3 regions of the Alteromonas sp. MmMcT2-2 genome follow, and region 2 is predicted to be linked to each of the others. Evidence: predicted binding sites of a transcription regulator. Region 2 holds the regulator's gene; each other region holds the start of a gene.

Region 1 (6,258 bases), on a different contig from region 2:
TAGGCGATACACTTAATGACAAGCCACACCTAGATGAAGACACCCGTGTTGCGCTCGCCTTTGACATTGATAACATTGTTAAAGACGCAGTGGCAGAGTTTTCCATTACCCCGTCAGAGATTGAAAACGCAATACACAATAAAACGCTTCCGCTTTTATTTCATGAGGTGGGACTAGAAGATGCCACGCTAATGGTTGAGGAAATAATACGCATAACACGTACTGGGTTATCTAAAGAGTGATACCGTGACACAAAAGCACCTCGCAGCCCGTATAGGCAGCCACAACAATGAATCTTCTGTATTGCATTACGGTGATGAGCGTATTGAATACGACATTATCAGGCGCAAGTCGCAGGCAGACTCTACGTCGCCCCGCAGAAAGGTCACCTTAAAGGTACACCCAGACCTTAGGGTTGTGGCGACAGCGCCACATGACGCCTCGAATGATGATATTCATCAAATCGTGACAAAACGTGCCCGTTGGATTTGGGACAATCTACAGCAGTTTGCCGAACAACAGTCCATGGTGTTGCCAAGGCAATATGTCAGTGGTGAAACTCAGTTCTACCTTGGACGTCGCTATGTGTTGAAAGTGAGCCCCAGTGAAACACAACGTTCGGACATTAAGCTCTATCGAGGAAAGCTCCAGGTGACGGTTAGCGCTGCGTTGTATGACGCAGAAATGTCTCGGCAGACTAAGGTGAAAGGGTTACTTAAACGCTGGTACGCGGATAAGTCTCAACAGGTGTTGTCTGAGCGAATTTCGCAAATGGTGATAAAAACACCGTGGGTAAAAGAAACGCCGTCATTTCGAATCATGGAGATGAAAAAGCAGTGGGGCAGTTGCTCGGCAAACGGCAGTTTATTGTTTAACCCGCACCTTATCAAAGCGCCAAAAGAGTGCATTGACTATGTCGTTTTGCACGAGCTGTGTCATATCGCTGAACACAATCACAGTGAGAAGTTTTGGCGTTTGCTTACACAGGTGATGCCCAACTGGAAACAAGTAAAAAGTCAGTTAGACGGAATGGCTGAGTTGTACCTTAATGATTAGCAACCAACAAAAATAGCTGGCAAAAAGCGTATTACTAATTTGGAAACAAACTTTGAGAAAGCAAATACACTAGTTAAGTGAAGCCTTCACCTTAGGGCATATGAACATGGAAATAAACGGAGTTATTAATTATATGAGTACACGACCAACCACTTTGCTTAGTATGCTTTTTTTCTTTCAGCTGTTTTTTATTAACTCCGTCAGTGCACAAGATGCAGTGACTATATACAAAGAATATAAAAATAACATAGTTGAGATTGTCGTTAAAAACGGCATGGATGTAGAAGTGGTGAGAGGTACAGCGATATACGCAATTAACAATATGTTTATGACTAACGCTCACGTTGTCAAGGGAGGGAGTCAAGCAATCGTCCTTGTGGGAAATGAAAGGTACAATGTCGTATCTGCTGAGCTAAGTAGGAACCAAGATCTTGCCTTTGTTTCTATTGACACCAAGGGAAAAGACCTTCCATTAAAACCATTCAAATTTTCTTTTGATATCGATGCAGGCCAGGAAGTTTACGTCATAAGCAATCCTGTTGGGTTCAACCAGTCGATAACTGATGGGATTATATCTTCAATTCGCGGAAATATAATTCAGCACACGGCTGCTGTTTCTCCTGGCTCTAGTGGCGGGGCCTTATTCTCTAAAAGCGGTGAGTTGATTGGAATAATAACGTCCAGGCATAGGGATGAAACTAGCATGGGGTTTGGTCTTTCTATAGAAGCTATCTCCCATGAGTTAAACAACGAAAGTAGCAGTTTTTTCAGTTTGTTCGACGAGGCTCCCTTATTGGGTGGCAAAGCAATAATAGGGATGTCACATTTAGATGATGGCTTAACAGTACAAATTGACCTGTTTGATCCTGCCTCGGTGGTAAAAGAAGAGAATTATCTCAGGTATAAGGGGGGCGCCAGGGTAATTAGCTATGAAAACGATGCGGTCAGCAGGTTTGCAGAATTTGAATTTGAGTCGTTGTTTGATTGCAAGAACAAAACAAGTAGAAATTTATTCACACGCGTATATGGGCCTGACAAAAGCAAAGTTATATTTGAAGCGGGTGAAAGTGACCAGTGGCAGCCAGTCAAGGACAAATTCAAGGCCACACTAAACGCTTACTGTGAAGCAACAGTGGTCAATAATCAGCTATACTATAGCCTTAGAGAGTTGCACTCATATATAACGACTGTTATGCCAATAGAGTTATTAAGGAAAAAAGAGACGGTTAACGCCCAAGGTGGTGCCAACCGTCTACTGCAGTATATTTTAAAACACTCCAACTGAGTGTCGAACGCGTTTCTTATTTTTTTTAAATATTATCGCCATCAGCATTTGATTTGTGGCACATCACTCCAGCGTGTAGTTGCGCGCTTTGTTAAAAACTGCCTTTTCATCTCATGTTTTTTATCAAACCCTTTTGAAGCCACCTGAAGGGTACTTTTGCCATATCTATCATTGACGGCGTCAAGTACGTTCATCAGCTTTGGGTTATCGTTATTCAAACTAAAGAGGTCAGCTTGATAGTTTGCAGCCGGTATGATTTCTACAATACCTACTCCACACCGGTAAAAGCATACGCCTGGCTTAAATATTTTGTCGATAATGGCAGGGAGTGCGTTCGTAACAATCCGTGTGTCCATTGTCGGGACCGCAAACGGGTGGTAAATCGACTTGCGGTAATAAGCGGTATCGTCGTGTGGCGAGTTAGAGGCAAATACCGTCATCGCTTTAGTTAAACTTTTTTGCCTGCGTAGTTTACGCATAGCGCTCTCACAATGTCCCACTAAGGCTTTATGTAAGTCTCTCTTATCAGTTACCCGGGCGCCGAAAGTCCGTGTGCTATATATTTGTTGCTTGTCGGGCCTGACGTCATCCCACTTGATTCGAATTTCGCCGTTAAGCTCCCTCACGGTGTTTTCCACAAGGATAGAAAACTGTTTCCTCATACGTGCCGGTGATTGAACTGATAGCTGGTGGGCAGTATGAATACCAAGTAGGTTTAATTTTCGCCCTAGCCTGTTTCCTATTCCCCAGACGTCCGTAACGTCCATTTGTTTGAGTATGCTGATACGCTCTTGCTCGCTGTCTATGACAGCGACACCATTGTAGCCAGGTATGCGTTTTGCGGCATGACTCGCTGCTTTAGCAAGTGTGGGAGTTATCCCCCCGCCTGCCCCAACTGGTAAGCGAACCTCTTTCCATACTGTACGCCTGATATCTCTTCCTAAATCCAGCCAGCTATCATGGGAAAGATGCGTATCAAATTGGGCGAATAGTTCATCAATTGAATAGACATAAATATCATCAGCGAATTGGCTGATAGTATCCATCATCTTGGTGCTAAGCGAATGATAAGCTCGTAGTTAGAACTGGTCACCACTACGCCATGCTTTTTAATCAAATCCTTAACTTGGAAGTACGGAACAAATTTCTTAATGCCAAGCTTTTTGGCAATAGGGCAAACCGCGACAATGCAACCGTCGTTATTGCTAAGGGTGACTACGGGCTTATTTCTAAGATCAGGTCGCATCACCTTTTCAGCACTACTGTAAAAGCCAGAGGCATCGCAGAGAAAGTACATCACGCCCCAATTTTCTTATTAAGTGGCGTGTGGATCCTAACCGAACGAGTCACCACGCCCTCGAGCGAGAAATCATCCCCTTCTTTGATGAAATAGGGTTTAGCCCCAATCTGAGACGAAATAAGGGCCCTTCGCTCTATATCAATTTTCTTACAGCAAAATACCCCATTTAATACTGCCACAATGATGGCCATATGTTTCACTTGTTGCGCTCTTGAGATAATAAGAATGTCGCCATCAAAAATGCCATCCAGCTCCATTGAATTCCCCTGCGCTACGCCTATCCATGTGGCAGAGGGTTTGTCGATAAGCAGTTCATCTAAACTCAATTCCATTTCAATGTATTCGGCTGCAGGGCTTTCAAATCCTACTAACCCTGCTTGCGCTTTTACTGGGATAACCTTCATAAAACCATATAACTGTATAAATGTACAGTTATTGTATTTTCAATCGATGATAGCCGTCAAATTACATTCGTTTATCTCAGGTGAAAAATGCTCTAAGTAATACCTTGTGAGCGCTACACTTTGTCGGTTAAAACATAAAAATTAACACATTAGTTTATGGTATACATGCTTTGGAAAGGAAGAAAATATGGAAAATACGAGCATGGAAAACACATCAGGTATAAACAATTAAACCTGGCCGATATCTATGCCTACCGGCAACAACACAGTGAGCCACTCGTTACTGACTTTTTCCGGTGGGTTTATCAACAACGACAGCGCACTGATTTACTCCCCAAGTCTCCCTTCGCCAAGGCACTCCATTATGCGCATGAACGAAAAAGCCAACTCAAGGTGTTCCTGAGCAATCCTGCTTTACCCATGGATACCAATCATCTTGAGCGGGCATTGCGGGTAATCCCCATGGGGAGAAAAAACTACTTGTTCTGTTGGTCTGAACTCGGGGCTGAACAACTGGGCATACTGCAAAGCCTGATGGTGACTTGCCGCCTGCAAGGCATCAATCCCTACCACTACCTCGTGGATGTATTGCAGCGTGTAGCACTGCATCCGGCCAAAGACGTTCTAGACCTCACCCCCAGAGTGTGGAAAGATAAGCTTGCCGATACGCCACTCACATCCGATGTACAACAACACCGAAATTAAGCGCGAACATGAACATCAACATCAACGACCTCACTCTGGAACAGCTGTACCAGCTCAATGACATGGTCTGTCAACGCATTGACCAAATACGCGCCCAACAAGAGCGAGAAGCTATTGCGCGTATTCGACCCGGTATGAAAGTGACTATCGAAGGGCCTGATGGGACAATCTTCGGGATTGCCCTAAAACTTAACCGCAAAACCATTATCGTGGCATCTGAAGATAAACTACGTCAGTACAAGGTGGCCGCTGGATTGGTGAAACCTGTCAACGACCTGAATTAGACTGCTTACGGTCCATATTGATCGCTTACTTAACAAATACTATATTGTAAGAAATATATGTTTAACGCTCATCAGACCCGCTATCTAGATACATGCTTTGAATAAACTCGATCTCTGCCGTTGATAATACATTAGCTGAAACCATACATTGCCCGTCTAAATATCTAGAAAGAAGCTTACGCAACTCTTGATCAGTAAGGTACTTATTGCCTTCTACATACTCTCTAATTTCATTCGCACATCGCATATGTTAAAGCCTCACCTAACAAGTTTTTTCTGCTTTTGCTCTCTAAAGAAATAGCCTTGCATTAGCAAGTCTAGTTCCTTGCAAAATACATATTTTTCAAAACAGTCCACTCCTTCGACAATAACGCTTCCAGCCTTCTTACGTAGATTGATAAGTAGGCAACTTAGCAACTTTTTGTCTTGGTTGAAAAGGCGCCAAAACAATTCTTTTGATATCTTTATTGCATCAAAGTTACACTTCTCTATTGTATCGAAATTAGAAAAGCCGCAGCCGAAGTCGTCTAACCAAATTGATACATTAGGATGAGCTGTTAGAGCCCAGATCGCTTGTGTATTTTCTTCTGAACTATCGATTGTTTCTGAAATTTCTAGTGCAATTTCTAAACCTCTAAAGTCCTCAACTAACATGGCTAGATATGCTGACTTAAGAAATTCCTCATTTACATTGAATGAGACTTTCTTTAAACCTCTCTGAGACATTTCAGAGAGTACATCTCTGAGATAACTGAAGTAATACACTTTCGGAAAACTACAAAAAAACTGCCGGCTATCTAACTGGCTCTCCGATAGAAATACAGAAGTAAGGATTTCATAGTAGTTATTTTCAGCGCCGATTGATCTGGTGACAGCCTCTAGTCTAGGTACTAAGTCGTACTCTGAGTTGGCAATAGTGAAACTTCTAAAAGGCAGTAATATTTCCATTTAAAAATCCATCCGAGTCAACATATAACCAACTTTTCGTTGATTTAAGATACATAGGCTAGTGCCCGTCAATGCAGTTCTGAGTTCAGAAACTACAACGTTTACATTATTTTGGACTCTAGGTAGACTGCCCCAAACGTACTTCATAATGTGTTCTTTGCTTACAAATTCGTCAATGTTTCTGTGTAAGAGGCACAGTGCTCTACCAGCAGAGTAAGAGAGCTTGAACTTACCCTTATTTGTGTATAGAAATCCAGCTTCAAATTTAACAGAAGA
Region 2 (6,258 bases):
CGCTTAAAAATACCTATGTGTATCCGTATAAACTGCCTACTAAAGGCGAAATTAGAAGCGTGCATACCCAAGATGTTGATGGTGACAATAATGATGAAATCTACCTTCTTACTCAACAGGGATTGTCTGTAATAAAAGACCGCGAAAGTAACGCAGAAGCGGTGTTTATTATTGAAGATAGTATTATTTCTGGCTTATTTTATGACATCAATGGTGACGGGGTTGATGAAGTTGCTTATTTATATGGGAGCGAATATTACAATGCGACTTCTATTGCCATTGTAGATGTTCGCACAGGTGAGCAGTTGCAACAGTACGATATTGACGGCGTCAATAACCTTGCTTTTGGTAACGTAGATGATGACGCATCGATAGAAATGGTAACGAACAATGGTTATGTATTTGATATCGAAAGCGGTGCCAACCAATGGCTATACGGTAGCGGGTTCAGCGACGCATTTGTTGTGCTGGGTGATATGAATAACGATGGTGTAGATGAAATCATCGGTGCCGATAGTTGGAATGATATCTCAATCTACTCTGCAGTATCGAAAAGCAGTTTGGCAACGGCGGAACATGGTGACATTTGTGATATCGCCTATAGTAAAGAAAGCCCAGCTACAGAAGGAATAGTGGTTGTCTCCGAGTGTCAGTGGGGACAAGTTAGAGGTTTTGCATTAGAAGCGGGACAAATCTCTGAGCAGTGGGCTCTTAACCACAACACTTACAGTGGCATGTCACTTCTCATTGACGATTTAGACAATGACAATGTGGACGACATTATTTGGACTGGTGAGAATCAAATTTTAGTAGCGCAACAAGATGCCAACGGTGAATATGCCTTGTCAGATATAAAAGGTGCGCCGCGCGCTAGTAGATATCATGCCGCGGGTTGGGCACCTTATGGCGATAATGATGAAAGAGCCGTCTTTGTTAGCGATACAAGTAGTTACGAATCATCTATTCAGATTTTATCGGTAGATAAAGAGGATAACTTTGCGATAAGTGCTGAGGTTGGCGAAGATGTCTATAACTATAGCAAACCGGTCGTTACAGACTACAACAATGACGGTGTGGGTGAGTTACTAATAGGGGCACTGGATTATAGTTCGTCGTTTAATGTCGTGAGACTTACAGATAACGCTATTCAGTGGACACTGAACAATAATCAGAATAGTGAAATTTCGTTTATTGAAGCCATTGACGTAAATAACGACAGTTACGCCGATGCAGTTATTATTGAGAACAATCGACTTAAAGCGTTTGATATCGAGAATCAGGTGCTTATCGACTCAATCATTAACGATTTTTCAATTAATGCGCTTGCTGCCTCTGAAAAAGACGGTGTGCATTATTTTGCTGTTGGGGGCTATAGTTCGCTCAAGCTCTATAAAATGCAGGATGGTGAATTTGTTGGATTGAATGAATTGGAAACCAATTGTGACCAATTGCTCACGGTAAATTTTGATAGTGATAGCGAACTTGAATTTGCGTGTTTAAATAGAAACTACAACACCATCAATGTTTATGACGTGGCGAGCGATGCATTAGAACTCAAAGACGCTATAGCACCGTCATTCTACCCTCAGTATATAGCGGCTGTTCCAACTAAGTCGTCTAATCAGTCGATTCTCGCTATCTACCAGCCTAACGAGAATGACTATTCGTACAATTATTATGACAGCATCGCATATCGCGTGGTTGAGATTGATAATAAAGGCAATGTGGTGTGGCAAAGCCCTGGACTTGGGCTCGATAATGTTGAAGGCATGCGCACACGTCAAAATAGTGATGGGGAGCTGGAGTTACAAATTAGTAACCCGAACATGGCTCTTCTCGTAAAATAAGAAGAAAGCACTTGTCGTAGGCTATTGCAGATCGCAAAAGACGCGGCAAGTGCTTGTTATTTAGTTTTAGGTGTATATACTTACAGGAACTGTATGAACAGACAGGTCTTTTATGCGCCCACTCACAGCTCGACAAACCGAAGTTTTAGAACTTATTAAAACAACCATGTTAGAAACGGGAATGCCGCCTACTCGTGCGGAAATAGCCCGTCAGCTTGGCTTTCGTTCTGCTAATGCAGCAGAGGAACATTTGAAAGCATTGGCGCGTAAAGGCGTGATTGAAATTTTGCCTGGTACGTCTCGTGGCATTAAGCTCAATATCCCTCTTGATAACGACGCACAAGAAGAAGAAGGCCTACCGTTAATTGGGCGTGTTGCAGCCGGTGAGCCGATCTTGGCGCAAGAGCATGTTGAATCGCACTACAAAGTCGATCCTGCACTGTTTCAACCCCATGCCGACTTTTTGCTACGCGTTAACGGTATGAGCATGAAAGACATTGGTATTTTAGACGGTGATCTTCTCGCTGTTCATCGCACCACTGATGTACACAACGGTCAGGTGGTTGTGGCGCGTGTAGATGAAGACGTCACCGTAAAGCGTCTAGAGAAACGCGGGCGTGAAGTATTGCTTCATGCTGAGAATGATGAGTTTGCACCAATAAAAGTTGATTTGGCGACTGAACATTTTGCGATAGAAGGCATTGCGGTGGGTGTGATCAGAAACGCTGACTGGATGTAGTATTTTAGCTTGTTTGTATAAAAGCGGCGCGTTAGCCGCTTTTTTTATGTCTTTTGTTCCTGTTTTTTTCTTCAATCTGCCAACTTAGGTTTTATCCTGCCCAGCAAACCTGTTGGTTTTCTGCGCGCTTATTTTTATCATTACTCACGTTATTCTTTCTATGAATGCTTCAAGTATTTTCCATTTTTTATTTTGAATTTTGTTTGAAATCGACATTGAGTCATCGATTACTTATTGATTTCTTAACTAGTTAGTCGAGCATTTACTTTAACCCCGTGTTCAAAATGCCTGTTTGATTCCAAGGGCATCCCACAGCAATGGCTTTCTCTTTTTGCACGTGAAATCCCCCGCGACCATTTTAGTAAATGATTAAAAATTAACCACTTCGTTAAATTTTTAATAGAAAAGACTAGACGGCACGACATTATTGCGCAATTCTTATACAGAGATCAACAAAATAATAACAATGGCTCTAAATTTGTTTTACAAGTTGAGGTTATGGGTCAATCGTTCGCAAACCATTTGGTAGGGCATCGCGCAAATTAATCAGCGTCTTTGACCACGCCATTACGGAGGTGCTGAGTGAAACAACTAACGACCGTTTTCGCAAAATGGTGTTCTAGTATACCAATTTTGCTTTTTTCCCCTTTGCTTTTTGCGCAAGAAGCAAGCGAAGAAGCCTCTTCGCTTAATTTGAGACGCGGTGCTACCGACATCAGTGGGCAGGTATACGACCTCCATATGTTGATGTTCTTCATTTGTGTAGGTATCGCGGTTGTAGTTTTTGGCGTGATGTTCGCCTCAATGTATCTACATAGAAAGTCCCGTGGTGCCAAGCCAGCTAATTTTCACGAAAACGTGAAGGTCGAAATTGCTTGGACCGTTATTCCTTTCCTTATTCTTATTTTCATGGCGGTACCCGCAGCGAATACTCTAATTGCTATGGAAGACACGTCTGAGCCTGACATGACGGTGTTAGTAACAGGCTCTCAATGGAAATGGCACTACAAGTACATGGATAGCGATGTAGAGTTTTATTCTTTACTCGCCACTCAGCGCGAGCAAATAGAAAACAAATTTCAGAAAACAGATAACTACCTGCTGGAAGTCGACCGTCCCTTGGTTATTCCTACTGGGAAAAAAGTACGCTTTCTTATTACTTCTGACGACGTTATCCACTCTTGGTGGGTTCCTGACTTTGCCGTGAAAAAAGATGCCAACCCCGGCTTTATTAACGAGTCTTGGGCCAAGGTGAATGAGCCGGGTATTTATCGCGGACAGTGCGCAGAGCTTTGTGGTAAAGACCATGGCTATATGCCGGTTGTGGTAATTGCTAAAGAACCCGCCGAGTTTGAAAAGTGGATGGGCGAACAAGAAGAGATTGTTCGTAAAGCAAAAGAAGAAGAGCAGCGTCTACTTTCTATGAATATGTCTATGGATGAACTGATGAAAGAGGGCGAGCGAGTATACAACGCAACGTGCGCTGCTTGCCATATGCCAAATGGTGAAGGTTTACCTGGCGTGTTCCCGGCATTAAAAGGCAGCAAGATGGTACTAGAAGATCAGCAAGGTCACATTGACATCGTGCTGCATGGAAAGTCAGGAACAGCCATGCAAGCGTTTGGAAAAATGCTAAGTCTTAAGGAAATTGCCGCCGTAGTCACTTACGAGCGAAATGCCTGGGGCAATAAAACTGGCGATATGGTTCAAGCCAAAGATGTCAACGCAGTGGCAAACGGAAACTAGGAGCAGACAATGAGCAAAGCAACTGAAGTTATTTCGCCAGATACCTCTGCGCCTCACAGTGGTCAAGTAAATGGTGGTCACCTACATGATGACCATGAACACCACGATCATATTCCTAAAGGGATAACGCGTTGGTTGTTTACCACTAACCACAAAGACATAGGCACACTGTATCTGTGGTTTGCCTTTATTATGTTTTTAGTTGGTGGTGCGATGGCCATGGTGATCCGCGCTGAACTATTCCAACCCGGTCTACAAATTGTAGAGCCAAACTTCTTTAACCAAATGACTACGGTACACGGGCTTATCATGGTATTTGGTGCAGTAATGCCTGCCTTTACTGGGCTCGCAAACTGGCTTATTCCCATGATGATCGGCGCCCCTGACATGGCGTTACCGCGCATGAATAACTGGAGCTTCTGGATTTTACCAGGTGCCTTTCTCATTCTATTGAGCTCGCTCTTTATGGAAGGCGGCGGCCCTGCTTTTGGATGGACTTTCTACGCGCCCCTTTCAACGACTTACAGTGGCGATTCGACAGCGTTGTTTGTGTTCTCTGTTCACATCATGGGTATTTCATCCATTATGGGTGCGATTAACGTGATTGTGACCATCTTTAATATGCGTGCGCCAGGCATGACCTGGATGAAAATGCCGCTGTTTGTATGGACGTGGCTTATCACGGCATTCTTGCTGATTGCGGTAATGCCAGTGCTCGCCGGTGCGGTTACCATGGTGTTAACTGATAAGTTCTTTGGCACGAGCTTTTTTGATGCTGCTGGTGGCGGCGACCCGGTTATGTTCCAGCATATTTTCTGGTTCTTCGGGCACCCTGAAGTGTACATTATGATCTTGCCTGCTTTCGGCATTATCTCGCAAATTGTTCCTACCTTCTCTCGAAAGCAGCTGTTTGGATACGCATCTATGGTGTACGCCACGGCGTCGATTGCACTGCTCTCTTTTGTAGTGTGGGCTCACCACATGTTTACCACAGGCATGCCGGTGTACATGGAAATGTTCTTCATGTTTGCCACCATGCTTATCTCGGTGCCCACTGGCGTTAAAGTGTTTAACTGGGTAGCAACCATGTGGCGTGGTTCACTAAGTTTTGAAATGCCAATGATGTTCGCTATTGCCTTTATTGTGCTGTTCACCATTGGGGGGCTTTCAGGATTAATGTTGGCGATTACACCTGTGGACTTCCAGTACCACGACACTTATTTCGTTGTGGCCCATTTCCACTATGTTCTGGTAACAGGGGCAGTCTTTTCTATCATGGCAGCGGTGTATTACTGGTTGCCTAAATGGACGGGAAAAATGTATGACACAACCTTAGCTAAATGGCATTTCTGGTGTTCATTGGTATCGGTCAATGTGTTGTTCTTCCCTATGCACTTTGTGGGTTTGGCTGGTATGCCACGCCGTATTCCTGACTATGCATTGCAGTTCGCTGATTTTAATAAATGGATAAGCCTGGGTGGTTTTGCATTCGGTTTATCTCAGCTCATCTTTCTTGCCCTGCTTATCAAGGCATGCAAAAAGCAAGGTGAGCCGGTATCTGCGCAAGTTTGGGACGGCGCAGAAGGATTGGAATGGGAAATTCCATCACCCGCTCCTTATCACACGTTTGAAACGCCACCTGTCGTTAAGTAACGGTAGGTGGAGTTGTGAATAGGTCATTCCTTTCAACCGGCAAAAGCCGATGGGAATGACATTCACACATTGCAGGTGGTGAGGGAGATAAACGACTAAACAAGCGTTTACCAACCTTCATCTATGGATTTACCCGGAGGTCACGTGATGTCACAGCAAAGCGCAAACAACAAGATGGTTATTAAACTTGTTGCTATTGTCATTGGCATGTTTGGCTTCGGCTTTGCCCTTGTTCCCTTGTACGACGTATTTTGCGACGTTACGGGAATTAAC
Region 3 (6,258 bases), 260 kb from region 2:
CAATTTGAAACTCCTCAACGCCGCCAACCCCGCTTTCCATACGCGCCCTTGCAACGCCCGGGATGGATTCAAGCTGAGGTTTAATGACATCGGTAAAAAAGGTTACATAGGTATTAATTTCGTTTGGATTGCCCGGAAGGCGCTGAAGAAAAAAGTAGGTCAAAGCGGGGGCGTCTCCCCCACTTCCAGCAAGCATAATATTAGGGGACAAGGCATCGCGAGGTAGTGGCGGTACGCGATTCATGCGGCTAATCACTTCAATGAGCGTTTTCTGCATGTCCGTATCTAAACCAAACTCTAGATTAATCCACGCATTACCTTGGTTTGCCCATGCATTCATCGACTCAAGGCCAGGGATCCCTTGCAGCACTTCCTCTTGAGGCTCAATGATCTCAGATTCGATTTCTTGAGGCGACGCAGCGCGCCAAGAGGTCTGGATGTTAATATTCGGTCTTTCAATGTCAGGAAACAGCTGTACAGGTAAATTAAACAGGCTATATAGCCCTAAAAATACCAGCAGTGTTATTCCGATACCTACCCCAGTCGCGTTTTTTATTGCTTGCTTAGTGATGTCCATAATATGGCACTTATGCTTTTTATTGTTTGGTTTACTATAGGTCGCAGGAATGACAGAAAAAGTTTAAAGCCATGACACTAAGAATTTCAGCGATTATTAACATTTTGTTTAAATACCGTTTAAAAAACGTTATTTATCGCAGATGAGTGGACCTCAAAAATACGCCATTTGTCGGCGCTGGACATATTTGCTTACACCCATCGTTAATTAGGCGTCGCGACGTGGAGTGAGGGTAGGGATATTTTAAACTCGCCCTTCGGGAAGGTCTGGCAAGCTTCACTCTGGGAATTTGAAAAGCAACGGCCATTCCTACATTCCCACGCTTTGCTAGGAAACTTACCAGCACCTTCTGGGTGGGCAATCATCTATGCGGATTGGTATTGTTCTTTAAGTATCGAACAAAAATTTAGAGCAAAAAAAAGCCGCTCTAGGAGCGGCTTTTTTCAAATACGTCAGCGATTACGCTTCAGCAATGATGATCACTTTGATTGAAGTGATAACGTCAGAGTGAAGTTGTAAGTCGATGTCATACTCACCAGTTTCACGAAGAGTACCAGTAGGTAGTTTAACTTCTGCTTTTTGTACTTCAACGCCAGCTGCAGTGATTGCATCAGCGATGTCACGAGTACCAACAGAGCCAAAAAGTTTACCTTCGTCACCAGCAGGAGCTGCGATTGTAACTTCAGCAAGCTCAGCAACTTTTTCAGCGCGTGCGTTAGCAGCAGCTAGTTGCTCAGCAATTTTCGCTTCAAGTTCAGCACGACGTGCTTCGAACTTTTCAACGTTGTCTTTAGTTGCAGGAACCGCTTTACCCTGTGGGAAAAGGAAGTTACGAGCGTAACCAGACTTAACAGTCACTTGGTCGCCCAGGCCGCCAAGGTTGGCGATTTTATCTAGTAGGATGATATTCATCTTAGCTAACCCTTATATTCGCCAAATTACTTGTGTGAATCAGTGTACGGAAGCAACGCAAGGAAACGTGCGCGCTTGATCGCAGAAGACAGCTGACGCTGATATTTTGCGCTTGTACCAGTAATACGGCTAGGGACAATTTTACCGCTCTCAGTGATGTAGTTCTTAAGAGTAGCGATATCTTTGTAATCAATCTCAGTCACACCTTCTGCAGTGAAACGGCAGAACTTACGACGTCTGAAAAAACGAGCCATGGGTGATCTCCTTAAGCGTTGTCTTCAGTGGTTTCAGTTTTCTTTTCCGCGCGATCTTGGCGAGGAGCAGAATCGTCACGACGCTCACGACGAGGCTCTTCTTTCATCATTGGAGAAGGCTCAGTCACAGCAGTCTTAGTGCGCATAACCATGTTACGTAGGATCACGTCGTTGAAACGGAAAGCATTTTCCAATTCATCAACAGCTTCTGCAGACGCTTCAGCATTGATTAGTACGTAGTGGGCTTTGTGCAGCTTTTCAATTGGGTAAGCCAGTTGACGACGGCCCCAATCTTCTAAACGATGAATCTGACCACCGTCTTGCTTTAGGATTGTGGTATAACGCTCGATCATACCAGGTACTTGTTCACTCTGATCAGGGTGAACCATAAATACGATTTCGTAATGACGCATTATAGCTCCTTACGGTTGTAGCCTCGACAGTACAGCCGACTGTATGGAGACAAGGAACGAATTGGGATGGCTGTAAGGGCGCGCATTATACGCAGCAGTTACTAATTGCACAAGCATTAATCACCTTTAGAACAATCATTTGCCCTTTCCCCAAACACTACGCTCAGACATTTAATCAAAATACTGTTTATTTATACAGTAAAATACTGTACAGTTTTTGTGTCTTTAATAAACAGGGGACCTACCATGGCCATTACCACACAGTATGTTGTTACGCACAAAGGGGTAGAAAAATTGGTAACTACCGACAAAAAAGAAGCCGATCAGTATGACAAAATGCTCGATGCAGCAGATAACCTTGCTGACTACATTCATGCGAAGGGCATCAAGCTAGACGATAGCGTAGTGGAAGAGCTCACCATCATGCTGTCTAAAAACAAAGATAAAATCAGTAAGATTTTCAAAGGCGCTACCGCAGAAAGCGTATTAGAAGATGAAAGCGCAGAAGTGGTAAAGCTACAAGCTAACGGCTGATAATTTAGGCACGCCTCTCTTTTGCGTCGTTATGATGAGCAATTAATAAGAGCAATTGCCGCTTTAGGCTGATGAGATCTGATAGCATAGCTATACGCAAAAATGTTATTTGATAACATTACCTCAACGCGGCAATGTGTTTTCTCTGGTTTTTAACTGGGTGAACAGACGTGTCGCTTTTGCTAATGTGAACATAAGACGTAAATACAGGTCGGGCTTAGCGTGAATACCATCAATAAAAAAAATAGCACTCACTCCCAGCGCAACGCAGTGTCTGAAGAGCACAACGCAGTGAATAAAGGGCGCAACACAGCGATTGAAGTTAGCAATTTACAGTTTTCGTATACCAAAGAAAGTCCTCCCATCGTTGACATTAAAGCGTGGCAAGTTTCGCAAGGTGAACACGTTTTTCTTTCAGGGCCTTCGGGTAGCGGAAAGAGCACATTGCTCAATTTGCTGTGCGGAACATTAACTCCAACTCAGGGCGACATCGCTTTATTAGCGCAGCCTTTCTCCGCATTATCGAACCGACAGCGGGACAAGTTTAGAGCACGCAATATCGGCGTTGTTTTTCAACAATTTAATCTTATTCCCTACCTTTCTGTGGCACAGAACATTAATGCGGCGGTGTATTTTGCAAGTACAAACGTCAGCAAGACAGCATCAGACGCAAAGCTTCGTCATTTACTGGACAAGCTACAGCTGCCTTCTCACGTGCTGCATGCGAAAGCTGACGCATTGAGTATTGGTCAGCAGCAGCGCGTTGCCATTGCCAGAGCACTGATTAACGACCCACAATTATTAATTGTCGATGAACCTACCTCTGCCCTAGATACCGATGCCAGAGATAGTTTTATGTCGCTGCTAAAAGACGTTGCAGGTGAAAGCACCATGATTTTTGTTAGTCACGATAAAGCCATGGAGAGTTATTTCGACCGCCACTGCAGCATGAGTGAATTAAACCCAAGTACAAACCACATAAAAACGCGAGGCGATGAGGCCACAAAAGCACAGGAGCGTGCGTAATGCTAAGTACCATTGCTATTGAAAGCTTAAAGCGCAGGAAAACAACGGCAATCCTCACACTTTTAAGCATTACCATCAGCATTAGTTTACTTTTGTGCGTGGACATTATTCGCACCCAAGTTAAAACCAGTTTTACGCGCACCGTTTCTGGTGTAGATCTTATTGTTGGCGCACCAAGTGGACAGCTTAATTTACTCCTGTCATCAGTGTTTAATATAGGCACTCCCACCAAAGGTATTGAATATAAAAGTATTGCGGCGCTTCAATCTAACAAGCAGGTATCGTGGCTTATCCCACTATCTTTGGGTGATACCCACAGAGGTTTTAGAGTAGTAGGTACGACCAACAGCTTTTTCGACCACTTTAAATACGGTGATATGCAATCACTTGAAATGGCAGCAGGCTCGACATTTACGCAGCCACTGTCTACCGTTATTGGCGCAGATATCGCCAAATCATTGGGGTACAAGGTAGGGGATAAGATTATTATTTCCCATGGTCTGGGTAGCGTATCGTTCAACAACCATGATGATCACCCTTTCACTATCTCAGGCATAGTTAAGAAAACCGGTACGCCCGTAGATAAAGCCGTATACGTTACCCTACAGGGACTTGAAGAAGCCCACACAGGACCTAAACATTCGCCCACCTCAATGTTAGGCCGTAAATCTGCTGACAAGGCGAACGAGCATGAGCATGAGCATGAGCATGAGCATGAGCATGACGAGCATACAAAAGAACATGCAGTTTACAATAGCGAAGCGTTTACGCCTGAGTCAGTATCCGTGGTGATGCTGGGGCTTAAACATCGGGTAACTGCACTGCAGCTTCAGTATCAAATTAATCAAAGTAAAAAAGAGCCGCTAATGGCTATTCTACCGGGCATGGCACTCGCAGAACTTTGGCAAATTATGGGAAATGTTGAATCGCTATTGCTTGGCCTTTCCGGTCTTATCGTCATCTGCGCGCTTATTGGGCTTGCGACTATGCTGCTAGCAACGATGAGGGAGCGTTATCAAGAAATCGCCGTTTTACGAACTATAGGCGCAGGACCGTTTACCTTACTGCTACTCATACAGATTGAAGCGATGCTGCTTACGATTGTGAGTGCCGCACTGAGTTTAGGCTTGGTAGCTGGGCTTATGAGCGCACTAAAACCTTGGTTAAGCAGTACCTATGGGTTGTTTTTAAGCAGCCCGCTGTTTGGACAAAGCAGTGTTATTATCATTTTACTGATACTGGGGTGCACATACTTGGTTTCACTATTCCCCGCTGTGGCGGCCTACAGACGCGGCCTACACGCGGGACTAAACGCGAACTCATAAATACCCATGCCTACAGCGTTGTTTCGGGTTTTGTCAGCTTCTATTTAGCCCCACATCTGTGCGCAAATAGGCAATAGGTCTTTTAATGGAGCGAGCTTAAGCGAGCTGGAGTGAGTATTACTCTCCTACTCACTTATCTATACTGAAACGCAATATTAGCTCGTGAACCTGATTAACCGTTGCGCGCAAATCGTGGCTTGCTGCAAGCGATGCTTCAGATGAACGCTGGGTTTCAGACGCGCCGTCAGCGACTTCTACTAACTGCTGGTTAATATGCTCTGCCACCGTGCTTTGTTCTTCTACCGCTGAAGACATCTCTACCGTGGCATCAGCGATACCTTTCACTGCATTGTTAATTTCAAACAATGCACCTCGGGTTTCTTCTACTATAGCGCTGCCGTGCTCAGCTGAAGCTAGCCCTTCCGTCGATACCCTTACAGCTCGATCAGAACGCTCAGCCAATTCATTAATGATGTTGTGGATTTTATCGGTCGATTCGCGAGTTTTCGAAGCTAAAGTACGAACCTCATCGGCAACAACCGCAAAACCTCTTCCTTGTTCGCCAGCCCTTGCAGCTTCAATCGCAGCATTAAGCGCTAACAGGTTAGTCTGCTCAGCGATGGTCGAGATGATATTGGCCGCTTCGCCAATATCGCTGGTTGACTGAGCCAACTCTGTCACTGTGGTAGAAATAGACTCTACCGCCTCGCGCAACGCTACGATCGCCTGCATGGCTTGTTCTGCTTTTTGGTTGCCTGTCTCTACATTGGATGCCGCTGTCCTTGCGCTCTTTGCGTTACTTTCTACTCGTTCGGCAACTTCTTGAATCGCTTGACTCATTTGTGTTACCGCAGACGCAATTTGCTGTGTAGCTTGATTTTGCTGAACAACCGCGGCACTGGTGCTTTCTGCTTGCTCATGCGTGGTGTTAGCAATTGATTCGAGCCCCGCTGACGCATCTTTAATTCGGGTTAATGCCGTGCGATTTCTGGCAAGTTCACACCCCAGTGCAAGTTTGGCTTGGCTTATGTGAGGGGGGTCTGGGAAGTAGGTTTGTGCCACCGTTTCATTCGCGTAGCTTTCTGGGCTAAGAGAAAGCAGCGCGCCCCAGTCTTTTCTTGTCTTGGCTTCTTGAGCAATCATTAAAACTATAGCTCCAAGCAGCGCAATGCCAGCCGCAGCGGCGCCGTGGGTAAATGCAAGAGCTATTACTAAGA

What was found. Region 2 encodes LexA, which represses DNA repair genes until DNA is damaged. Its sites were predicted from a motif close to TACTGTATNNNNATACAGTA; they were not measured.
Region 1: MHM99_RS19390 (S24 family peptidase) is a predicted target of LexA. The motif match lies at 4,056-4,075, and genes of this name have one in related genera.
Region 3: MHM99_RS00450 (YebG family protein) is a predicted target of LexA. The motif match lies at 2,338-2,357, and genes of this name have one in related genera.

Annotation. Positions count from the first base shown of each region.
Region 1 is NZ_JAKRFA010000061.1:2,232-8,489, reverse strand. It holds gene MHM99_RS19410 (HsdR family type I site-specific deoxyribonuclease) at 1-242, shown strand, start outside; gene MHM99_RS19405 (SprT family zinc-dependent metalloprotease) at 247-1,056, shown strand; gene MHM99_RS19400 (serine protease) at 1,163-2,341, shown strand; partial or broken gene MHM99_RS19395 (Y-family DNA polymerase) at 2,383-3,638, opposite strand; gene MHM99_RS19390 (S24 family peptidase) at 3,638-4,045, opposite strand; gene MHM99_RS19385 (transposase) at 4,211-4,750, shown strand; gene MHM99_RS19380 (hypothetical protein) at 4,759-5,034, shown strand; gene MHM99_RS19375 (hypothetical protein) at 5,096-5,281, opposite strand; gene MHM99_RS19370 (EAL domain-containing protein) at 5,293-5,982, opposite strand; gene MHM99_RS19365 (winged helix-turn-helix domain-containing protein) at 5,983-6,258, opposite strand, start outside.
Region 2 is NZ_JAKRFA010000001.1:362,183-368,440, reverse strand. It holds gene MHM99_RS01555 (hypothetical protein) at 1-1,847, shown strand, start outside; gene lexA (transcriptional repressor LexA) at 1,960-2,586, shown strand; gene coxB (cytochrome c oxidase subunit II) at 3,169-4,332, shown strand; gene ctaD (cytochrome c oxidase subunit I) at 4,342-5,985, shown strand; gene MHM99_RS01535 (cytochrome c oxidase assembly protein) at 6,133-6,258, shown strand, end outside.
Region 3 is NZ_JAKRFA010000001.1:97,764-104,021, forward strand. It holds gene MHM99_RS00430 (efflux RND transporter permease subunit) at 1-577, opposite strand, end outside; gene rplI (50S ribosomal protein L9) at 1,037-1,489, opposite strand; gene rpsR (30S ribosomal protein S18) at 1,516-1,743, opposite strand; gene rpsF (30S ribosomal protein S6) at 1,755-2,156, opposite strand; gene MHM99_RS00450 (YebG family protein) at 2,403-2,690, shown strand; gene MHM99_RS00455 (ABC transporter ATP-binding protein) at 2,913-3,716, shown strand; gene MHM99_RS00460 (ABC transporter permease) at 3,716-5,041, shown strand; gene MHM99_RS00465 (PAS domain-containing methyl-accepting chemotaxis protein) at 5,171-6,258, opposite strand, start outside.